4 regions of the Paenibacillus sp. G34 genome follow, and region 4 is predicted to be linked to each of the others. Evidence: riboswitches for the same ligand, from Rfam matches in the RefSeq annotation. Region 4 holds a riboswitch; each other region holds the start of a gene.

What was found. Region 4 has a riboswitch for cyclic di-AMP ahead of AC1VYS_RS10450 (C40 family peptidase). Riboswitches for the same ligand answer to the same signal wherever they lie in the genome.
Region 1: linked by a shared signal. The riboswitch ahead of AC1VYS_RS00135 (ubiquitin-like domain-containing protein) and the one ahead of AC1VYS_RS10450 (C40 family peptidase) in region 4 are both predicted to bind cyclic di-AMP.
Region 2: linked by a shared signal. The riboswitch ahead of AC1VYS_RS00510 (C40 family peptidase) and the one ahead of AC1VYS_RS10450 (C40 family peptidase) in region 4 are both predicted to bind cyclic di-AMP.
Region 3: linked by a shared signal. The riboswitch ahead of AC1VYS_RS16345 (3D domain-containing protein) and the one ahead of AC1VYS_RS10450 (C40 family peptidase) in region 4 are both predicted to bind cyclic di-AMP.

What each region holds. Positions count from the first base shown of each region.
Region 1 is NZ_CM166469.1:29,294-35,224, reverse strand. Features, by position in the region: gene yabG (sporulation peptidase YabG) at 1-705, opposite strand, end outside; gene rsmA (16S rRNA (adenine(1518)-N(6)/adenine(1519)-N(6))-dimethyltransferase RsmA) at 763-1,665, opposite strand; gene rnmV (ribonuclease M5) at 1,670-2,215, opposite strand; gene AC1VYS_RS00135 (ubiquitin-like domain-containing protein) at 2,371-3,555, opposite strand; cyclic di-AMP (ydaO/yuaA leader) riboswitch at 3,825-4,078, opposite strand; gene AC1VYS_RS00130 (TatD family hydrolase) at 4,320-5,087, opposite strand; gene AC1VYS_RS00125 (HD domain-containing protein) at 5,428-5,931, opposite strand, start outside.
Region 2 is NZ_CM166469.1:106,617-112,547, reverse strand. Features, by position in the region: gene AC1VYS_RS00525 (YwhD family protein) at 1-193, opposite strand, end outside; gene AC1VYS_RS00520 (M1 family metallopeptidase) at 295-2,286, shown strand; gene AC1VYS_RS00515 (hypothetical protein) at 2,297-3,151, shown strand; cyclic di-AMP (ydaO/yuaA leader) riboswitch at 3,446-3,583, shown strand; gene AC1VYS_RS00510 (C40 family peptidase) at 3,587-4,057, shown strand; gene AC1VYS_RS00505 (GNAT family N-acetyltransferase) at 4,391-4,888, shown strand; gene AC1VYS_RS00500 (c-type cytochrome) at 5,038-5,394, shown strand; gene AC1VYS_RS00495 (4a-hydroxytetrahydrobiopterin dehydratase) at 5,520-5,816, opposite strand.
Region 3 is NZ_CM166469.1:3,621,485-3,627,415, forward strand. Features, by position in the region: gene AC1VYS_RS16315 (DUF4247 domain-containing protein) at 1-237, opposite strand, end outside; gene AC1VYS_RS16320 (DUF4178 domain-containing protein) at 249-755, opposite strand; gene AC1VYS_RS16325 (DUF350 domain-containing protein) at 787-1,188, opposite strand; gene AC1VYS_RS16330 (PspA/IM30 family protein) at 1,284-1,955, opposite strand; gene lpdD (prenylated flavin chaperone LpdD) at 2,141-2,476, opposite strand; gene AC1VYS_RS16340 (polysaccharide deacetylase family protein) at 2,632-3,450, shown strand; gene AC1VYS_RS16345 (3D domain-containing protein) at 3,579-4,250, opposite strand; cyclic di-AMP (ydaO/yuaA leader) riboswitch at 4,253-4,449, opposite strand; gene AC1VYS_RS16350 (amino acid ABC transporter ATP-binding protein) at 4,632-5,354, opposite strand; gene AC1VYS_RS16355 (ABC transporter substrate-binding protein/permease) at 5,341-5,931, opposite strand, start outside.
Region 4 is NZ_CM166469.1:2,275,678-2,281,608, forward strand. Features, by position in the region: gene AC1VYS_RS10435 (hypothetical protein) at 1-3, shown strand, start outside; gene AC1VYS_RS10440 (hypothetical protein) at 121-339, shown strand; gene AC1VYS_RS10445 (carboxymuconolactone decarboxylase family protein) at 524-853, shown strand; gene AC1VYS_RS10450 (C40 family peptidase) at 957-1,421, opposite strand; cyclic di-AMP (ydaO/yuaA leader) riboswitch at 1,427-1,558, opposite strand; gene pelA (pectate lyase) at 1,943-2,896, shown strand; tRNA gene AC1VYS_RS10460 (tRNA-Leu) at 3,101-3,185, shown strand; gene xynC (glucuronoarabinoxylan endo-1,4-beta-xylanase XynC) at 3,325-4,947, opposite strand; gene AC1VYS_RS10470 (divergent polysaccharide deacetylase family protein) at 5,640-5,931, shown strand, end outside.

The sequences.
Region 1 (5,931 bases), 2.2 Mb from region 4:
AAGCGCATGGATGAGAATTCGGCCTGGCGAACTGGCAAAGTTTGCACCGGCACGCAGCAATGCCTCAAAGTGAGACTGACAGGCTCCGGCAATAATCGTCAGCGCATCCAGATGACGTTCGTATTGCCTTGCAACCTGAATGGCCGAGACAAAGTTTTGTGAGTTTTTGTAGCTTCCCAGACTGTAAAGATCATAAGGCTGTCGTGTTTTTAGCACACCGTCATGACCCGTGATCACGACGATATCCGGACGGACTTTGGGCAGCAGACGATACAACGTATCAGCCATAGCTGATTCATGTACATACTGTCCTTCCGCAGGAACACGAAGTTGCTCATACAGGTTCATACTTTTTTTCAAGTAATTTGGGTCACCATCCAGATGTAACACCTTGCCAGGCATTTCAAAATAAGCGGGTTCCTGCTGAGCAGTCCATTCTTGCATCAGACCTTCCCGGTTACGCTCTGCCTGCTCCATTCGATTCTGCTGCAAACGTGAGAGCGTCTGATGGGCTTTAATATGTGCCTGACGCGTTTTTGCGCTCTGTGGTTCGTAAGGAACCTGTATCAAATCGTCCACCGGGGAGTCTGCTATCAGCCGGAACTCGGTCCCTTTAATAACCGCAGCATCCGACTGAAGTCCTTCTACCCGGAAAGTCACATCGCCACCATATGACTTCCGAACGACCAAGTCTCCGATATTCATCACCATTATCACCTCTACCCCATCGTATGGGCAGAGACCCGGATTGGTTCATTGAAATTAAAGCTCGCCGCGAACCCCCGCTTCCCACATCACGGTGCTGAGGGTCGCGTATTCCTGCAAACTTAGGGTTTCGCCGCGCCGTGAAGGCTGGATGCCAGCTTGCTCCAACAATTGATCTGCCTGTTCTCTGTTCTCCTTCGTGAAGAAACGGGCTTTAAGATTGTTAGAGATTGTTTTTCTCCGCTGGGCAAAAGAAGCTTGTACAACCTCGAAATAGTGTGCTTCGTTCGGAACCTGTACCGGTGGTTGCTCACGCACCTTCAGTTTAATTACCGCCGACTCTACATTCGGCTGCGGAATAAATACGGTAGGCGGAACCACGCAGACCAGTTCCGGCATACTGTAATACTGCACGGCAATGCTTAGGCTGCCATAATCTTTGGAACCTGGTGCAGCGGCCATGCGTTCAGCAACTTCCTTCTGAATCATGACCACGATGCTGTCTACGGGCAGCTTCTCTTCCAGCAGCTTCATCATGATCGGCGTCGTTACATAATAGGGAAGGTTCGCTACAACGCTGACTTTATCGACTGAAGCGAAATCCGTAGCAAACAGCTCGGCCAGATCCAGCTTGAGTACATCCCCATGATGAACACGTACGTTGGGATAGGGCTCCATTACTTCTCCCAGAATCGGCAACAGGCGCTGATCAATCTCTACAGCCGTAACAGGGCCAGCCACACGCGCAAGACGCTCGGTAAGAGCTCCTATACCCGGACCAATCTCCAGTGCCCCCTTGGACTCGTCCAAATCAGCTGCGCCTACGATTTTGTTCAAAATATTTTGATCGATCAAGAAGTTCTGACCCAGACTTTTCTTGAAAGAGAATCCATGCTTTTGAATAATTTCTTTGGTACGTTTCGGTGTTGCTATTTCAATGGTTTGTTCCATGTCCTTCATATGCTCACAATCCTTCACGTTCAATTTGCGCTAATGCAGTGGAGAACTCTTCTCTTGTAATCTGGAATACACTCAACCGTTTGTGGAACTGTTTGCCGTTACAATACCCGATACCGAGCAAATTTCCCATCTCCATACGACGTGCAGCTGCTTGCGGGTGTATAATCAATCCTGCTTCGATCAGATCCTCCCAATCAATTAGACTAGGTGCACCCTCATAGGATGTGTGTACGCGAGCGAGCGCATGACGAATGGCTTCCGGTGAAGCATTCTCTACCCCGATATCCCCTTTACGCGTTGCGTCTGCCTCTGGAATAAAAGCATGCTTGCAACCAGGCACCTTATTGGCGATGATTTTGCGAATACGCTCCCCTGCATGATCCGGGTCTGTCAGAATAATGACACCACGCCTCTCCTGAGCAAGTGCAATTCTTTTCAGAATACGCTGATTAATGGCAGAGCCTCCGGTTTCAATCGTATCCGCTTCGACCGCCCGACGAATGGCTACCGTGTCGTCACGACCCTCCACAACAATCACTTCTTTTATCATGTTCCGTTTCTTCCTTTCTAACGCAAAAAGAAGAGGAATATCCTCTTCTCTGCCAAACGGCGGAGGAGACTGAATTCAGACCCCTCCGCCGCATATTCCGCATGAATCATTCATGCAACTATTTTATAGCATTCCCATTTCAAAGTAAAACGATTTTAGTTCGCTTCCGGCTTCACTGGACCAATCACATAGACCGTTTTGCCTTTTTTACGTCCGAAATTCAGGGCGTGCTTCACACTGTCGTAATAAACGTCGATTTTATTCCCTTTAATAGCGCCACCTGTATCTTCCGCACGACGGAAGCCGAGGCCTTCGATGTATACCCACCAGCCGATTGGAATGACCTTGGGATCAACCGCAATGGTGCGCCCTTCCGTTACACGAGTACCAGAAGCTGTTTTTGTACCAATACCCGGCTCTTCTGAAGAGTAGGCAGTCATCGATACATTTTTCAAAACTTTAGAATATTTAAAAGAATTCCCGGAGACCGTAATCACCTTGCTGCCCGAGGCAGATGTTTTCTTCGAGTTCGTTGTTACTGCTTTTTTGGTCGTTGAAGTTTTGGCCGATACCAATTGAACTTCAGGTTCTTTCACAACCGGCTTCGCCTTCGTACCTACAGCGATCACCTTATCTACACGATTGGTTGCGACCGTTTTACCCACCATCTTTTTGGAGACCAGTTCTCCGTCTTGAAATACCTTTTCGATATGCTGCACGATTGTGCCTTCCTTGCCTTTCACTACAACACGGTTATCCCCTTGGAATAAACTCGGGTCTGCCGTTTTCACAACCTTGTAAGCCATCGGTTGTTTCACATCCACTGTATGCTTTGTTACACGCACTACACGTATCTTCATATCCGCTTTAATTGCGGTTCCGAGCGCTGGATACACTTTATCATGATTTGCAACTTTAATACCTGATTGCTGAATTACACCCTGTACCGATGAATCGGTTGTATAAAGAGTCTTGGTGTCTCCGTCTGCCGTGATTTTAACTGGAACGGCCCGCTCAATAACGATTCGGTCTCCGTCGGTAATTGCCCCGTTCATGGGCATGGATACCTTGTCGTGAGGGCTGACTGTGATTGATTGCTCCTCTAACATTTCCTGAAGCATTCCTGTACGAGTCTCTACCACCTGAGCTTTGCCGTCAATAACCAGTGATACCTGCTTCCCGGCCTGACCGTAAACGACTAACAAGATCATGATTGCAAGCGCAATTGAGAATATCGCGATCAATGCCATTTGACGCAAGTTCTCATGCTTCCACCGCAACGCGAAAGACTTACTGGATGATCGTGACTCATGGGTCTCTTCTGGTTGGAATATGCCCACTTCTCCGTCCTCCTTCATAGCCTCGCCGTCTAAAGTAATGCATGATGTCTTTGACGCGACTATACCAAATTTTCTACAGAACACAGATCAGAGATAATGACCGGTTCTGCACCATGAACCCCTCTTCGCAACATGATGTCATCCTCCTGAATACCTACCGTATGATGACAATATTTCTTTTATTCAAAACAAAAAAAGCCAAAGAAAGAGTGTAAGAGACCCTTTCGTGGCTTCCGAATGATTTTGAATATCGGAAATTCATGCACGAGGTTGCCTCTCTTTTTCCGCTTGCGAGGTTAGCTGTCGGGTTCGGGCGAAAGAGAGCCGCCCTATCTTAGGTCACCCGCTCATGGCGGACGCCCTTGAATTCACCCCGAGACCCAAAGAAGAAATCAAATATGGCTTCGCAGAACATTCCGCTGCTTTTGGGTCAGCGAACGATGCGCACCGGCTAGAATCACCGATGTTTAAGCCCTATTGGTTCCCCCGCTCTCCGATAACGGAGACTCAGCGAGATTGATTCATGAAAGTAATGTTGTTTCATCGGAAAGTGTCCCTTTGTTCATCCCCCGAACATCTGTCCAATTTTCCGCACAACAATTCACTGAAAAGATGATATCCTGTTTTGATGCATGTTGTAAAGCATGGATCAAGTACGTTTTTCTAAATATTTGGTTAAAATATTGTAATATTCTTCAATTATTCGAGGCAAAGAGCAAATTACCTCTCTATAACTCCCTTTTTCACCTGATTTACTCGATTTCTTATCGAATCCCAAAACGTTCCATGGCATTTTTGGTGGTTATTGCAGCAATTTCCTCCACCGAAATGCCTTTAATTTCCGCAGCTGCTTCGGCAACCAGACGTACATGCGCTGTCTCATTCCGTTTTCCACGATAAGGGTGGGGTGTCAGATACGGGGAGTCTGTTTCCAGGAAAAATCGATCCATCGGCACTTTGGCTAGCACCTCTTTAGGCTGTTTGGCATTCTTAAATGTGACAGGTCCCCCAAAGGACAAATGGAATCCTAAATCCAGACACATTTTCGCTGTTTCCCAGCTGCCTGAGAAGGAATGCATCACACCGCCGACCTCCCCAGCCTTCTCTTCACGCAAAATACGCACAATATCCTCATGAGCATCCCGATTATGGATAACAATAGGCATATTTAATTCACGTGCCAATGCAATTTGTTGTCGTAATACGCGGTGCTGTACCTCCTTCGGTGAAGTGTCCCAGTGATAGTCAAGACCAATTTCACCGATTGCTACCACTTTTTCATGTTTGCACAATGATGCAATCCATTCCAGATCACCCTCTTGCATCGTGATCGCATCCACCGGATGCCACCCTACAGCTGCATGGATAAAATCATACGTTTCAGCCAATTTCATCGTTGTCGGAATGGTTTCCCGATTAAAACCGATGTTGATCATACGAGTAACGCCTGCATCAATGGCCCGCTGGATCATGTCCTCTCGGTCTTCGTCGAATTGTGGTGCATCGAGATGTGTATGTGTGTCGAATAACATTCTCTTTATTTCTCCCTTCATGTCGAAAGTTACATTCGGATTATTTCCTGCGTTTGAATTCAAAATTTATTTTTTTCATCATAAATTGATTGGGACAAACAACCATTTCAGTTATTTTCATTTTTAATACTCAAGCTACTATATATAGAAGAAAAACAAAAAGTCAAATCAACATCTTGCAAGAACAGGTGTGTGAAACTGTATATTTATTCACATGGATTACAAAATTATGTCGATCTACACATCCTCGCCATTAAAGCAGATTAATGTATCATGTAAAATAGCTCTCTTAGAAAGTCTTTTAGTATCAAAATGTTTCACCCTGCTGCATCACTCATGATTACAGAAAATAGGGGCGTATATGGGACGGTAATTCATGAAGGATAGCATCCACCTTATTTTGCGGATAGTACAGATGATGTTTGCCCAGATGAAGTCCGCTGATGGAACGCACAATATCAGAAACTTCTGATAACTCATGTAGCTTGTCCTGCCGATCCAGCAAAAGTATTTGCTTATCCGTGGATTGATCTGGACGAAACACATCATACGGATTATCCGTTGGGAAATCAATTTCAAGATCGTACTCGGGATTCAGGCCTACTTTTACAAACGCTTCCCGAATTTCTTCGATCATATCCAGATCCATCTGTTCGAGTTCCACATACTTATACAACCTGCGATTCATAAAACGTTCGCATAACTCACTCAGAACAGAATCGTCCTCCTTACGCCACTGCATAAAAGCTGTTTGAATTAACGATTCATCAAGCTGCAGATATTCATCAACTGAAATTTCTCCAAGAAACAGTTTTGGCAGTGGCTCCACCATGAAATGGAATGG
Region 2 (5,931 bases), 2.2 Mb from region 4:
ATTTGATGCCTCGTTCCACTTTACTCTTCGCGTGCATTGCACCAACGTCGATTTTGGCTTCGCCCTGATCAATGATGACCGGTGAAAGGTTGTTCAGATCAATGGAACCTGCACCGAAACCTTTATGTTTGCTCTTCGCACTCACGATATTCAAGGCAATCTGTTTCTTGCCGTTTTGCTCATTTTGGTCCATGTTCATAGCCTCCAAGAGTTGATATAAATATTTTAACTAATAATCAGCCCATTGCAAACATATACATGCTGTAGATGCTTGTCAACGGGAGGTATTTAACGATGATTCCACGACGCGCCAAGAGCTGGCTCACCGCATCCCTGGCCTTGTGTTTGCTTGCCGGAGGGATATGGATCACACTCGGTTACAATCGCTCCATTTCATCTGAGTTACCCGTACTCGCTCCAGAATCGGGCAAGCCTCCAGCCAAAACCGGAGCGCCCGCCCCCCCGGAAAGTGTACAATCCCCTACAGCCGAGGTATACAGCAAACGTGTGGTTGAATACCACATGGATGTGAAGCTGAACGAGGGAAACAAACTGCAAGGCACACAGACCATAACCTGGACTCATCCGGGTAAAAAAACGGTGAACGAGCTTTATTTTCATATGTACCCGAATGCATTCTCCTCTGCGGATACTACATTTATGAAAGAATCCGGCGGTAAGCTTCGCGGCGATGTCATGCCTACAGATGGTTATGGCTCCATGAAGTTTATCGACATGCAGACGGAGGACGGGCTTTCCCTGCTGCACCGGATGCAGTATGTACAACCGGATGATGGGAACATCAAAGATAAAACGCTGATCAAGGTTCGTCTGCCCAAACCTGTCAAAGGTGGGGAAAGCATCACAATCCGCACAAAGTTCGAAGTGAATTTGCCAAAAATCTTCGCACGAATGGGCAAAACGGATGATTTTGTCATGGCAGGCCAGTGGTTCCCCAAACTCAGTGCTTACGAGCCTGCTGGAAGACGGGGCCGTACCATAGAAGGCTGGAATCTGCACCAGTATCACGGCAATTCCGAGTTCTATGCTGACTTCGGTATCTACAGTGTGCGTATTCGAGTACCCGAAACATACAAAGTGGCAGCAACCGGATTTCCAACGCAGCAGGCGGTCTTGAAGAATGGCGAGAAAGTATATCAATTTTATGCCGATGATGTGCATGACTTTGCTTGGGCGGCCTCCCCTGACTTTGTCTATACAGAAGAACCCTTCTCTGCCCCCAACGTACCCGGCGTACGTATTAAACTCTACTTGGACCCGGCACATCAGGATCTGAAAGAGCGTTACCTTTTTGCTGCCAAAGCTGCATTGACGAATTACAGCAAGTGGTTCGGCCCTTATCCTTATGCCACATTATCTATCGTTGTCCCGCCAAAAACCGCAAACGGTGCCGGAGGTATGGAGTACCCCACTCTCATTACAGCCTTTGGAGCCGATGACACAACACCGGGTTACGATCTGGAGCGCACAGTTGCACATGAAATTGGACACCAATACTTCTATGGTATGGTTGCCAGCAATGAATTTGAAGAGGCTTGGCTGGATGAAGGATTCACCTCCTACGCAGAAGATAAACTGATGGAACAGGAATACGGATTGATTCCGAATCTACCGGTACAATCAGGTCTGATCACATCTCCTGCTCCTCTAACCCAGCCCTCGTGGAAGTTTGATTCGCAGAATCAATATGCTTCCAACGTATATACCCGAGGCAAGCTCGTGCTTCTCGGCATCGAACAGCAAGTCGGAGCGAAGACCATGGAACGAATCCTTTCGACGTATGTCAAAAAATATCGTTTTAAACATCCCGCAACGGTCGATTTCCAGAAGGTGGTTGAGCAAGTCACCCGCACCTCTTGGGCGGATTATTTTGACCAGTACGTCTACCAAAGCGGCATGGCCGATTTTGCTGTGGAGAAGATCAACGTTTCTTCTATAGAAAAGGACGGCCAAAAAATGTACGAGTCCTCTGTCACTATTGTCAAAAAAGGCAGCGACTTCCCAAATGTTCCTGTCCGGATTGCTTTTGAGGACGGCCATACCGTAACTAAGGAATGGGATGGCCGCGAGGAGCGCATTACCTATAAGCTCACATATACATCTCCTGTCACCTGGGCCATGACCGACCCTTTGTATGACATTGTGCTCGAAAATCGCCATATGAACAATTTCCTGAGAACCGGACTGGATGAGCAAGCCAAATCCCGCTGGAACATGAGTGCTACGAAATTAATTGAAGCCATATTCGGAGGTCTGTCATGGTGAGGTGGAGACAGTGAAAGCAAAAATTCGTGAAGGCTGGTTTCTCGTCCGTCAGCATATGTTTATTGCCGCACTTTTATTTGTCTATCAATTAATCTGGGGATATTTTATCTATCGGCTTGTTCAATCGGCTGTCGTTCCTCTTCTGCTACGTTACCCAACAGACGATGTCGGAGAGCTAAGCACACTTTTATTCAAAATGGAAAGCCAGCTGAGTCTGTCTGGCCCGGAAGTCCAGCGCTATCTATGGATTCTGGGTGCCATGTTGCTGCTTCGCCTGTTGATCAGTCCACTCATTCAAGCAGGATTGCTTTACTCCCTTCAACATTACAATTCTACAGAAGAACGCATTCCTTTTATTCAGGGCATTAAAAAGTTATGGAAACCGATGCTCCTGACGCACACCATACGTACAGTACTCATACTACTTCCTGGATACTGGCTCGTTCCCATTTTGTATTCAACAATAATGGATAGCTTTCATTCTCTTCATCTATTACTTCCTGGCATCCCATATGTAGCAAGCTGGATCATCTATGGCTGGATTGTACACCATGCCGTGCTCTATATGCAGTTTGGCATTTCTGACCCTGAAGGAGAAGGACGAACTCACGGTACATTTAAGGGACTGTGGATTGCTGTACGCCGCATCTTCCCTGTCATCGGCATTGCGCTGGCGCTCGGAGTTGTTCATTTGTTTGTCTTTGGTGCATTCACATCTGCCTCATGGTTCCTGACAGGACTCTCCGGGCTGATCTTGCAACAAACCTACCCCCTTGCCCGCAGCCTGCTCAGCATGTGGAAAATTTGTAGTCATTTTCGCTTATGGCAATCGACATCAACCAGAAATGAAGATCATATAGGTTAATCCCACAATTTCGCATGCAATCTGATATCGCTTTCAAAAATAAAAATTTGTTACCATCTCATGTTAAACATTTCATTCGTTATTGCGTATAAATACACAAACCTCGACCTTTCCCCGTCAAAGGTCGAGGTTTTTTTTGCTAATTTTGCTGCTAAACGTTGCCAAAGTACTAAGCCTCTGGTACAATAATCGCAGTGAGCTTTTAGTAACAACTTTGTAATCTTTAAATCCTTATTTGTAACAACTTAAAATTAAATCCTTAAAATTAAATTTTCTTTTCTTTTTCAGGTGCAATAACTAGCATAGCCAAATTCTTGGCACCTGGGAAGCGGGGGAACCAGTTATGGGTGAATTGATCTTGAAACAGAGGGATCATAGGGGACCTTCAACCGAATCCTTAAGCTAACCTCGCAGGCGTTGGAAGGGGTATATCACTTGTTTAAGAAGAAACTTACAGCAGCAGTACTTAGCCTCACATTTGCATTATCACTTGGAGCAGGCAGCGCGTTTGCAGATTCTAAGATGGATAAAGTCATTGATTCAGCAATGGGAACTACATACAAAAGCGGAGGAACAACACTTGATGGTTTTGACTGCTCCGGATTCACACGGTATGTATTCGACAAACTAGGTATTGATTTGGCTCGTCAATCTAGCTCTCAATACGACATGGGGGATTCCGTATCTCGCATGGAGATGAGACCTGGAGATCTGGTGTTCTTTAACACAACAGGTAAAGGCGTGTCTCACGTAGGTATTTTTGTAGGAAGTGGCAAGTTCGCACATTCTTCTTCTTCCAAAGGTGTAACGATCAGCTCATTGAGTGAAGATTACTGGGCTAACCGCTACATTGGCGCTAAACGGATTATGAGCACGGACGCGTATGAGTCTTTGGCCCTCGACTAGGGACAAGCCGGAATCAACATCATACTGTAACGAAGTATAAACAGAACCGCCCGGTACATTCTCCGCAGGAATGTATCCGGCGGTTTTTTTATGCTTTCTGATCCCATGTGGTTGCTGATGCTACAATTCATGTATATGTTCCTGAACCAACATGTTATCTTCCTTCGTTGATCCGTGCCCTTATGATGTTTTTACCCAACCCGTTATAATATAAACGGAGTGATCCGTACTTTTGTTTCATTTTTTTCTGAGAATTGAAGACTTGTCAAATGGACAGGTCTTTTGTAGAGTGAACAATGAACGGATAACGGAGAGAGGAGCATGCGCTTTTATATGAAGAATGAAGCCCCTTTGACGTTTCATGTGGTGCCTATGCAGGAAGGTCATGCAGAACTCATCTGTAGCTGGCAATATGATCCGCCTTACAATATCTATAGCTGGTTGCCGTGGGAACAGATGAAAGCACTGGAAGTCGAGTTTGGAGATGCACAACTGCGAGAAGAGCAATATGCCATTGTCCTGAATCAGGATAATCATGTGTATGGTTTTGCACAGTATTTTCCGCTCCAGAATGTTACACGTATTGGCCTCGGCATGCACCCGAATCAATGTGGTCAAGGTCATGGCAAAGCTTTCGTTGAAGCCATCGTACAAGAGGCCATCCGCCGCAATCCGTACAATGAGATCGATCTTGAAGTACTTACTTGGAACAACCGTGCTATTCAAGTATATCTAAAGAGCGGATTTATCATTCAGGATACATATGAACGCCAAACCCCAAGTGGTTTAAAGCCCTTCTATTGCATGGTCTATGAAGGCCCTAGAGCGTAAAATAATGATTAAAATGGTTTCAATTTGTCTCTCTTTGGTGATTAGTTCAAAAAATTACCACAAAATGCTATGATGTAATGACAGCTTCCGTTATAATGATAGGGATAGTTTGAGTTAGATGATCTTTCATTCTGGAGGGGACATAAGGGATGCACAAATGGATCATGAGCGGGGTATTTTTTGCAGCATGTGCTTTAGCTATTGTTTTAATGTTTACGCTTCCAGGTAAAGAGGAAGTAGAAAAGGAAGCCAAACCGTCCATGCCTGAAGTAGCTATGGATGCTGGACAGGCTGAAACACTGGTGAAAGCCAACTGTATTTCCTGTCACGGTGATCAGCTTCAAGGTGGCGTAGGCCCGGCTCTTGCAAACATTGGTAGCAAGGACGATGTGGAGAAAATTTATTCCACGATTGTCAAAGGTAAAGGCGGCATGCCTTCCTTCAAAGGCAGACTGCAGGATGAGGAAATCGCCCATATCGCTATGTGGTTGGCAGAGAAGAAATAAGTGTCACGACGCAAGGCATCAAAGAGAGGCTCTCGTTTTCCCGTTTGGGAAGCAAGAGCCTCTTTTTTTAGTGGTTAAGGGCAATATTCTGTAGGCAGATTTTAGAACTAGGATGCTACTGCAGATTATTCTGTTCTCATTTTCTCAAATGCTTCATTGTATTGCTCTGCTTCCTTAATGTCTACCGATGTAATGCCGCCCTCATCCCATGACGTAAGACGCAGCGTAACCGTTGTATAATCAATAGTAATAAAAGGATGATGATTGAATGCTTCCGAAATCGCGGCGACTTCGTCTACAAATGCAATCCCTTTCATATAGTTAGAAAACATAAATTTGCGGACAATCCACCGTCCCTCTTCCAGTTCCCAGCCTTCCAGCCTTCCCAGATGAGCTTCGACTTCCTCTTGCGTAAAAACCATGCGTTATCTTCCTCCCCATATGATGAGACATCGCGGACTTGAATCCACGTGACCATCGACACCTTCGCACGCTGCCCTACAGCTTTAAAGGCAGGCCACCGCCCTGCGGCACCTT
Region 3 (5,931 bases), 1.3 Mb from region 4:
TGTACTTTCTGCCGAAATCTGATCCGGTTTTCGTTGATCGGACAGTTCCTTTGCCACTTCAGGAACCGTGCGATCTGCAGCCCGGTACACATAAGACGTGGATTGACCGCTGCCACTTACCGATTCAAGAGGATATGTATCCTGTACGGAAGGAGCAGCACCGCACGCAGACAACAGAGACATCACAAGGCTGAGGACCAGCATTAATTTTAATCCATGTGCCAAGCGTTTTTTCATTGGAACCTCTCCTAGTTCGAACGAATCACTTTGATATCCGCAGGAAGAATGGACTCACCTTCATAGAGGTTAAATCTTCTGTCTTGCCATTCCACACGAAGAAGTTTGTTATCATCCGATTGATACTGCCACACAAGCTGCTCACCAGCCTGACCATAAGGTGTTCTGCCGACGGTCTGGACCATACCTCCATACTCTTCCTCCAAATGATACACATGATCATCCAGTTCAAGAATGGTAGGCACCTCGTCTGGGGCATCAAGTCTTCCGTCAATAGGTGTATACAGGGCGTAACGTGTGATCTCACGTTCTTCCACATGTAGGTATCGGAATGAACTACCATCCTGCAACGTTAATACAACCGCATTACGAGCCCGATTTTGCACCCTGCCGACCACTTCATAAGTGACCAGAGACACTTCGCAGATATCACCAGGAGCAAGCTGAAGCATCGTTTTTTCCGCTTTGGGCGGCTCTGGCTTTGTTAGTATTCCTTTTATACGTTTCCATACACTCATGCCAATTACTCCTGTTCCTTATCTTATCGGCTTACAGGCAAGCTGCAATGATCAAGGCGCCTACGATATGCAAAGCACCGGAGAACAATCCATACCCTGTCTTACCTTGCTGTATTCCCGTATCCAGATCCAATGTGGCCCATCTGCGAATCATAAAGTGAACCACACTTTCCAGAATCAATAAAATGATGAAAGATACGACAGAAACGAGCAACGCTTCTCCAAGATGTCCTGCCGTTGAGATGGATGTTGCCAGCACGTAACCTTGCGCAAACAACTTCATCACCATCCGGGTGGTTACCGCCATATTACCAGCCTTGACTTCAGCAAAGTCCTTGTATTTCGTAAAGAGTGAATCCACGTACATCAGCACAAACAGCAAAACCGAACCTGAAACTGTCCAGACCAGCATCGCCAAAATGTTCAAATCCATTTACACAGCCTCCACTTATCAACATGATTCGCATTTAAAAGCGAAGGAGAAACATTGTTCTCCTCCGCTGATTAACCCTGCTGACTGCCAAGGTGTTAGTTTTTATTCTCGTACTGTTTCATAAGAGCAGCAAGTTCGTCCTCAACAGCCGCATCTTTACCCAGCTTCTCGAACTCTTCGTCAAGCGACTTGCCTTTGGAAGACATTTCGTTGCTTGCTTCCGCCTGTGCTTCCATCTGCATCATCTTCTCTTCCATACGTTTCATGCCTGCGCTAGCGGTGTCCGCGCTAAATCCATTCAGTGCTTTATTGATTTCCGTTTGTGCTTTAGCTGCATTATAACGAGCAACGAGCGTTTCACGTTTATTTTTCATTTGAGTCAATTGTTTGCGCATCTCATCAAGCTTACCACGAAGATTGTCTGCAGACGCTTTGTTTTGATCGTAGCTGGCTTTGTATTCCACCATTTTCTCTTCTGCTGCTTTTTTCTCTTCCAGAGCGCGGCGAGCAAGGTCCATGTTCTGTGCACGAGCTGCCGTGTGAGCCTGCTCTTCACGTTTCTTCACAAGTGCTTCCTGTTCCTCGAACAATTGCTTAAACTTCTTCTCGATCGCGATTTGTGAAGCTACTGCTTTCTCTGCATCTTCCAGGTCTTCTTGCATGTCACGGATATATTGATCCGTCATCTTAATTGGATCTTCAGCTTTGTCGATAATCGCATTAATGTTGGACATTGTAAGGTCGCGTAATCTTTTAAAAATGGACATTTGGTTTATTCCTCCCAGTGGATAGTGCGTTGTATATAAAGATACATACGCAGCAAACTGCAACTCGTTTCAATTTTGCAAAAAAAAAATTAAAACTTGATGACAACCTCTAATATAAGGAGGATTACCACTTCAGATTTCACTTATCCAGACATCTAACTTTTGGCTTGTTACGCAGAAGATACTCAATTATTCTTTTTATTCAAATGTTCATCCATAAGTTTCTCTGCAGTCTGCACGATTTCGTCGATCTGCATGCGTGTAATGCTGTCAAAATGGATTCCCATAATAACAGTTACCGTCACTTTCAATTGAAGAGCCGCTTTGCGGGCGAGCCGCTCACAGAGCTCTTGTTCCTTATGCCCCGGGATATGTACCGTCGTTCCACTAACCCGCTCATGGTCGACATAGAAGGTAGCTACTGCCCCAATATGCGCTTTACCACCGGTAACCAGAAATACCTTGTCCTGCCCCGCCTCAAAAACCTCTAAACGAATGGACTTCAAATCATATGTACTCATCGTCTCTCCACCTATCCTTCTCTATATGTTATATATGGTGGAATTATGGCTTTCATGACCTGATGATGCAATGAAACTTCTCACACACGCATAAAGACAGAATTCAAAGGGCATACCATAGAGAACGCAATTTTGGAAAAAAGGAGGCCGTTAACATGCGAATACGCCTCATCATGCTCGCACTCGTTACCATTATATGTTCTGGAGTTCATACAGCTCCTTTAGCCGGTGCTCGGGTGTCTGCTGCTTCATCGGACGAACTCTCTTCAAGTCCGAGTGATACACCGGCATCTAGCTCAGATGTTAGAGAAGAACAGTTGACTCTAGGCGAGCTTCGGCAGAAATACGCGGATACGTTCAAAACCAATGGTCCTTCCACCAAACAAGTTGCACTGACTTTTGATGATGTGCCTGATCCAAGATTTACGCCACAGGTACTTGATGTATTAAAAAAATATAAGGTTCGAGCTACCTTTTTTGTTGTTGGCAGTCGTGCGGAGAAACACCCGGACTTGGTGAAACGTATGGTGAAAGAAGGACATATCGTCGGCAATCACAGCTACAATCATCCTGAATTCAGCAAATTATCGATGACTGCCTTTCGCAAACAAATATTACATACCGGCGATATTATTCACCGTCTGACAGGATATACGCCCAAAATGATTCGTCCTCCGTATGGGGACATTAATGAAGAGCAGTTGCGATGGGCTGCAAAACAGCATTACAGCATCGTGAATTGGAATGTGGATTCTCTCGATTGGAAAGGACTAGACAAGGAAAAGGTAAAACATAATATTCTCACCGCCGTGAAACCTGGTTCCATCGTATTACAGCACGCTGGCGGCGGTACAGGTTCGAACCTGAAAGGTACAGTAGAGGCTTTGCCTGAAGTTATTGAGGAATTGCGAAACCGAGGGTATGAATTAGTTACATTGGACGAAATGCTTAAACTGCCAAAAGAGAAACAATAAGTGAAAGAACAGGGTGTTCTTCTACGTCATCATGAATCATACCTATCATGATTACGCAAGAACACTCTGTTTAAGTTAATACTCTATTCAACTTGTGACCCAAATCCATTAAGGGAAGGGTTTAAGTCTTATTTTAAAATGTACAACTCAATATCCTGAAAACCAAACGAACTTACAAACTGTTTGCTTCCAGGGATGAAGATATCGATGCGATTTCCCTTAATGGCGCTGCCTGCGTCCAGAGCAGTTGCTATGAAAGCCTGTTTAGGCAACCCTGGATGTGTATGGCCAGTCACCAATACCTTTGTTCCAAATGGAATCACCTTTGGATCCACGGCGATCGTGCCGAGTTCGAGCGGATTGCCAAAATAATCAACAGCGCCCCATCCACCATTTTCGGAAGCATCCGCTGAATATGCTGTTGCTTTAACATTCAGTGTTTTGCTGTAGTCAAGTGTCTTACCCCAAGCTTGTACCACTTTGTTATCCGGATTCACGTCAAGGCTCGCAGTTGTAACCGTCGTTTCCTGTGACTTCGCTTGAACCGGTGCTGCTACGGCTTTGTTTTCGTTACCTGGAATTGTAATTTTCAGACCACCATAGATGTTATAAGGTGAAATATCTTTATTCGTTTTGATTAAGGTGTTCATATCAATGCCATATTGCTTGGATAAGGTGAAGAAGGTGTCCCCTTCTTTGGCCACATGAACGGAATCCGCGTGAGCTGGAACGGCTTGAATGAATAGAATCGATGTCATTAGTGCGATGGCAGTTTTGGCTATACGTTTCTTGTTATACATGGTCTTCCTCCCTCATGATGCCTGCGAAGTTAGTTGTCGGATTCGGATGGAGGAGCCCACCCTATAGGCTGTACGTGAAATGCTGAAACATTATGTATTCCTAATTCACCCCAAGCAGCATATTTCTGATATGTCTCCATATGTCTGCATTGTTACGTCCCCCGCACTTCCACTTCGGAAGTTTCGGCAGACTTGAATATATCACAATTTTGTAACCTTAAGCTGTAGTAAATGTTTCCAATTGGCGTTTTGATATGATAATCAGGTAACAGAAACGTTACTTTCCTACCTCATCTTTCTTATTAAAACAAAAAAGCGTTACCGGATTCATGATCCGATAACGCTGTTATTCATTTTACTCTATATACAGAGTGGCATGAATTACAGTACTTTTGCAAGAAAGTCTCGTGTACGCGAATGTTTTGGAGCTCCGAACACCTCATCAGGTGTGCCTTCTTCGACAATAACCCCGCCATCCATAAACAGGATCCGGTCACCCACTTCACGCGCGAAGCCCATCTCATGCGTTACAATAACCATCGTCATTCCGCCTTCGGCAAGCCGTTTCATAACTTCCAATACTTCACCGACCATCTCAGGGTCAAGAGCTGATGTAGGCTCGTCAAACAGCATAACATGTGGCTGCATCGCGAGTGCCCTTGCAATCGCAATCCGTTGCTTTTGTCCACCAGACAGCTGATTGGGAAAAACATCTTTTTTGTCAGCCAAACCAACTGTTTTTAAAAGATCCTCGGCAATTTTGTTTGCTTCATCTGTAGATTGCTTTTTCACCTTGATTGGGGCAATCGTAATGTTTTGCTGAACCGTTTTATGCGGGAACAGGTTAAAGTGTTGGAATACCATGCCCATTTTCTCACGTGTAGCATTAATGTTATGCTTGGGATCGGTAATCGACACACCTTCAAAATCGATCTGTCCCGAAGTTGGCTGCTCAAGCAGGTTCAGACAGCGCAGAAATGTACTTTTCCCCGAACCCGAAGGGCCAATGACCACAACAACCTCACCTTTGCCAATCGTTACGTCAATGCCTTTCAGAACATCGTTTTTACCATATGATTTGTGTAATTGTCTAACGTCTATCACTTGCACCCAACTTCCTTTCCAATCGTCCGAGCAGCTTGGACAGAATAAATGTCATGACAAAGTATATCGCTGCTGCAATAATGAACGGGTTAAGACCCTGGAATGTGAGATTTTTAACGACACTTGCCTGATACATAATATCCACCATACCGATAACCGAGATAATCGATGATTCTTTAATGATCGTTACGAACTCGTTACCGATCGCTGGCAAAACGGCCTTGAAGGCCTGTGGCAAAATGATATAACGCATCGCCGCGCCTCTGCCCATCCCAAGTGAACGAGCTGCTTCCAATTGACCACGGTCAACGCCTTGAATACCGGCGCGGAAAATCTCGGCGAGATACGCACCGCTGTTAATGGAAAGCGTCATAATCCCTGCCTGAAGTGCTGAGAAGTTAATACCAAAGGTTAAGGACACCCCGTAATAGATAATCATGAGTTGTACCAGCATTGGCGTACCCCGGATCACCTCAACATACGTTGTACCAATCCAGCGTAGAATCGCCATATTGTGAAGACGGAACAGGCAGATAATCAGACCGATTATAACTCCGAATAATACACCCAGCGCCGA
Region 4 (5,931 bases):
TAACTCTCAGTCGGGACATTTTTTTCGAATGACATGACAGTCCAATACAGTCACGTGAGACCTAAATGATCTTTCATTTAGGTCTCTTTTTGTAAGAAATTTGAATATAGGAGTCTAAATATGATTAGTGATACAGAGTTGGATGCCCTGCGATTATCAGGGGAAAAGGTAAGAGTAGTGCGCGATGAGCTTGAGTCTAACGATGTAACGGGCATCGTGGTAGCTTGGGATGACGAACAAGTGCTGATTCGCAGGCAGAATCGCCGTGTGGTGAAGCTGGATCGGTCATACCGTTATCAGCTGTTCAGTGAGCCGCGTCAAAGTGCCCTCAGTGAATAAATAGCATGAGTGCTTATTCAAAGGCGTATTCATTTTTCAAAGGATTCACCAAAGCGTATTCTTCAAACCAAATGTTTGGATTTACCATCGAGACTTGGCATATTTGTGACTCATGCGAGAGAAGATAAATACAGTGAGTGGAAAAAATCGCTGTATTTACAGCCGAGAGGGTGTGCTTAAAGCTATGACATTGATGAATGATAAAGTTCATGCTTATAAGGATCAGATTGGCGCATTGAGCGATGTTCTCCCGGATGTGGTGAAATCATATCATGAGTTTACAGGAGAATGCTTCCAGCCTGGTGTGCTTGATGCCAAAACGAAGCAGTTAATTGCATTAGGTATTGGATTGTTCGCTAATAACGAAGTTTGCACGTTTTATCATGTTGAGGAAGCTCGGTCCAAAGGTGCAACTGATCAGGAGATTATGGAGACCGTGGCTGTCGCTGGAGCAGTAGGAGGCGGACATGCCTTGTCACAGGGAGCCATGCGTGTTCAGAAGGCGTTGCATTAGAATCTGAATTTTCACATCGAAAAGGAGGTCCCCGATTAGAGAGGGACCTCCTTTTTATGGTTAATGCATATGTCGAAGGGGAATGGACTACTTAGATGTCTGCTTAGATTTTACCTAACATTTTATTATACATAAATTGTCCTGTCACCCGTCTTGCTGTTACATAACGATCATTGAAATAAGGGTTGGACAACTTGGTGATGCTGACACCTTTACTGCTTGAAGCATGCGCGAATTGACCTCCACCAATGTATACTCCTGTATGGGAGATGCCTTTGCCGGTTGTGTTGAAGAAGACCAAATCTCCTGTACGAATGCTTGCTTTGGAGACAGGTGTGCCGGCTTTTGCTTGTTGCTGCGACGTTCGTGGCAATTCAATGCTGTATTTGTTAAAAAGATATCTCATAAACCCGGAACAATCGAAGCCAGCCATGGTTGTGCCGCCCCATTTATACGGGATGCCTGTCATATTGTTAACCACCGTATTAATTGTGCTTGCCTCTGTGCTTGTTGCCCCGGATGTAAATAGTACTGCAGCTCCAAAAATGGAAATAATCAGTTTTTTCAAAATCAATGTTCTCCCTTCGATGCCTACGGAGTTAGCTAAGGGTTCGGTAGAAGGTTCCCTATATTTCCTATGTATAAGAATAATTCACCCAAAATGGTTCCCCCGTTTTCAATCCTGAAACTCGGCAAATGAATAATTAAGTTTTTGTAACTATTTGAAACTATATTGCATAAATGCGTAATTGTCAAACCGGTTTAAAACACTTCATTTAGCCTCAATGTTAGCGGAATTATCATTTTTCGTCATAATAATGTTTAAAAGAGGGGTCTAAAGATTACAAAAAAGTCATTAATGTTTCATCAGAGAGAGAACTGGATAATAAACAAGTTTGTCAAGAGCTAAAAGAGTTATTCCTATATGTTAAATTAAAGAGAATTTTTGCGTGTTGTTGCATATATTGACAAAAGTTTATTTATTGCATATCATACATTTAATACATACAAAATTTGTATTTAAATTGTTTTCATTGGGATTTGTTTGGTTGAGTAATCAAATTTGTGAATTGGGGAGTGTGTTGTCTTGTGAAGGCAAAAAGATTAGTAACATTTGTACTGGCGTGTTCTATGGTATTCTCCGTAGCAGGAATGGCTGTCCTTCCTGTACCAACTGTATCGGCAGCTGATGCTTCCGGTACAACAGCGAGTCTATCCGATATTTTAAAAAATCAGCGACCGGATGGAGGCTGGAGAAAAGATTACAGTCAGACGTCAGGTGAATGGGCCAAATCGACGATCGATAACAAAGCTACATACTCGGAAATCAGAAGACTAGCAAGTGAGTTCAAAAAAACAAATGACCCGCGATATTCGGCTGCAGCGATCAAAGGCATCAACTTTTTGCTTAATATGCAGTACTCTAATGGTGGTTGGCCGCAAGTCTATCAAAGCTCCGGCTATCATAAACATATAACCTATAATGATGATGCAATGATTAATGTATTGTACTTGCTCGATGAAGTCGCAGGACGTAAGGGGAACTTTTCCTTTATCGACAGTTCTCTAGCAAATCGCAGTAAAAATGCCGTTTCCAAAGGAGTGGATGCCATCCTAAATACCCAGGTGGTATCGGGTGGGAAGTTAACGGCTTGGGGACAACAGCATGATTCCAGTTCATTAAGACCAGCCGGGGGCAGAATCTATGAAGTGCCTTCATTAACGGCAGGTGAGAGCGTAAACATTGTGAAGTTTCTGAAAACGAGACCAGCTAATTCAAGAATCACTGCATCCATCAAAGGTGCCGAAGCCTGGTTTAACAAAGTAAAAATTACAGGATATCGGTATGAGAGAGCGAATGGGGATAGCCGAATCATTGCTGATTCCAGTGCATCACCGATCTGGGCCCGTTTCTATGAACTCGGTACGGACAAACCGATCTTTGTGGGACGTGATGGCGTTGTGAAATATAAGCTAAGCGACATTGAAAAGGAAAGAAGAGGCGGTTATGCATGGTACGGCAACTGGCCGTCCAAGCTGTAGAACATTCATTTAACTGGACCTTCTAAGTAAGCCCACTGCTAACTGAAATATAAGCTTAATCTGAAGCAAGCCTGATAAGTGCGAATCGGATACATATCGGATTCGCACTTATTCGGTGATGAATAGATGTGTATGTTGACATGTTAAACTGCGCGTGGTATATTATTTCTTGTCGCCGATAATAATTGGAAAGACACAATATATGCGGTCGTGGCGGAATTGGCAGACGCGCACGGTTCAGGTCCGTGTGGGCTAACCCCCCGTGGAGGTTCGAGTCCTCTCGACCGCATAAGATAGAAAAGACCCCTTAGGCTTCTGCCTAAGGGGTCTTTTCTATCTTATGCTACAAGGACAATCAACAATCTTTAATTACAGTACTGGGCTCAGACGAACAAAGAAAATTAGGTTTTCTGCAACAACCAAATAACTTATGATGCTGCAGTTACTGTAATGTTATCAATGTTCGGTCCCTCTGTGCCTGTTGTTACGATCCGGAGTGTATTCGTACCTGAATTCATAGGCACTTGAATTGTTTTTTCACCCCAAGTTGACCAGCTTCCTGTTTGAGTAAAGGGTTCATTACTGAGTACTTTTGTGCCATTAACATAAATATCTAGAGTCCGCGTACCACTTTCCAAAGCGTAACGAAACTTTACATTTTTGGTGCCTGTGATTGCGTTATTAATATCATTCCATTGAATTGCGGAGCCTGTATAAGCGTTGAAGTTAACATAACCAGAACCGGTGAAGCCCGGATAAGCTGTTTCAATGACTGCATCCGTAAGTGTTGTTCCTGTTTCGGCCTCATATGTGGTGCCAGTGCCTACATTGCCGCCACCGTTGCCACCAGTAATATTAGCAACAAATGTGGTTACACTCTGTGCTGGAAGTTGAGCTGTGAATGCGCCATTGGTAACGTTAATTGGTGCAAGACTTGCGAGATTACGACTGCTGTCTGTTACATATGAAGATACAGTGGATGCATTGCCATTTTGCAACACAAAGCGTTGGCTTTTTGCCGAAGTACTGCGGTTAATCGCTACGACGACGACCTTGTTATCTCCTTTGTAAGCAGACACGAAAGTGTTTGTATCCGGGTTTTTGGAAGCATCAACTCTGACATAGCCTGGGCGAACAAATTTGGAGAAATGAGCCATATTGTAACCACGCTTACTGATCGTACCGTCTTCTTTCATTGGTCCATAAGATCTACGGATATACCACCATACATAGGCTTGGAAATCGCCTTCCACCATTGCATTGTGCATGTGGTAGGAGATATCGAGCGATTCTGGCCAGCGGTCAGCGGAATTGTTATCACTGTTCGGATAATATACCTCAGTCATCCAGAGCTCTTTGCCGGCTCCTTTTTGTTTGAACAGAGGATAGGCAAAATTGCTGAACTGTGTTCCGTACAAATGTGCTCCCAGAATGTCCATGTTAGCAAGAGCTTGCGGATCATTCAGAATAGGGTCAGATATGTTTTTCAGGTATTGGAAGGATTCTGGAGCCATGACTTTGGTTCCTTGAATGCTGCCTGCATTTTCTTTCATGAAACGCAGAATCTCTTGCGGTGTCCACCAAGTCCATTCATGAGCATAATCCGGCTCGTTTTGAACGGAAATGGCATATAAGTTCACGCCGTTATTTTTCATATAAGTTACAAAATCATTCAGATGTTGCGCGTAAGCAGCGTATTTGTCATACCGTAATCGTTTTGCATTGGGATCACCGTTTCGATTAAACGTTTCAACCATGCTGCTTGGAGGATTCCAAGGGGATGCAAACACGATAGCTCCCTTTTCAATTGCACGTTTGGCTGTAGCCAATTCCCGAGACCAGTTATTCCGATCCGGGTCAACCCAGATGCGGAGCACGGAGAATCCCAGTTGGTTCTGATCATTCCCGAAAGCGGTTTCACGTTGTGCTGCAGTTAAGTCACCGATCCAAGCTGGATGGTTGATGCCGCCAAAGCCACGGATGACTTGTTTCTCTGATGCTAAGTTAATGTTAGCGTCACTTGCTGCGGATACGTTCGTTGGGGTTAACATCAATGGTAGTGCTGTTAAGCAGGCTAACATAATGTTGACTGATTTTTTAAATTTGAGATTTAACTTCAATGTGCTCACTCTCCTCGATATAATTGACTAGCGTAAGCTTGGACAAGAAATATAAATTCCTCGGTATAGCTTCGAAAAGGGTGGGCATCACTTCCTCTCAATATAGAGATGTTTAACGGAGAACTTGGACAAAAATCTTTGTTTTGTAAATTCTACTATATTATTCCTTTAAAAAATACCTGATATATTGCAGTTCTTTGTATTTTTTTATATTTTTATGACATCATTGCTATTTTCATAGGGAAATGGCAGTAGCAGATGCCCTTTTACAAGAGATCGAAAAGGGTCTGAGCAGGGTTTTCAACTGCTGATGCATCTGATGCTGGATCATCGGATTTGCATAATTGCTCCCGAGGCAGAGAGCAGTCAGTTGATTCGAATCGACTGTATGGAGCGTTTAGCTCAGGCATTTCATCGTGAATAAGAGATTGAAACCTCCAATCACAGGAAAATGGATCATTTTACTGAAACGTTAATGGTTCCAATACAGAATGCAAAGCTTGCTTTAATGCAGGCTTTTTTTGTGTTCCGATTGTCCTAGAATGAATTGGGAAAGGGGGATTACATATAAGTGCCCATGATATCAAACAATGAGAACAATACGTTAGAGGGGGTTGCAGGGGATGATGCGAAATAAAAGGAAACAGGGTGCACGGAGGTTTCAATTTTGGATCTGTTTGTATGTCTTAAGTGTAGTCATTGGATCAGGCGGAACTGAAGTCTCTGCCAAATCACCGGAGACAACTTCATCATCTGCTTCTCAGCTCAATCGATTGGCCATTATCATTGATGATGTCGGTAATGACATGAAGGGTACGAAGGAGATTCTGGATATGCCTGTGAAGCTGACTGTGGCCGTGATGCCCTTTTTGCAAACAACGAAACAAGATGCAATTGCTGCGCATGAAAAAGGGA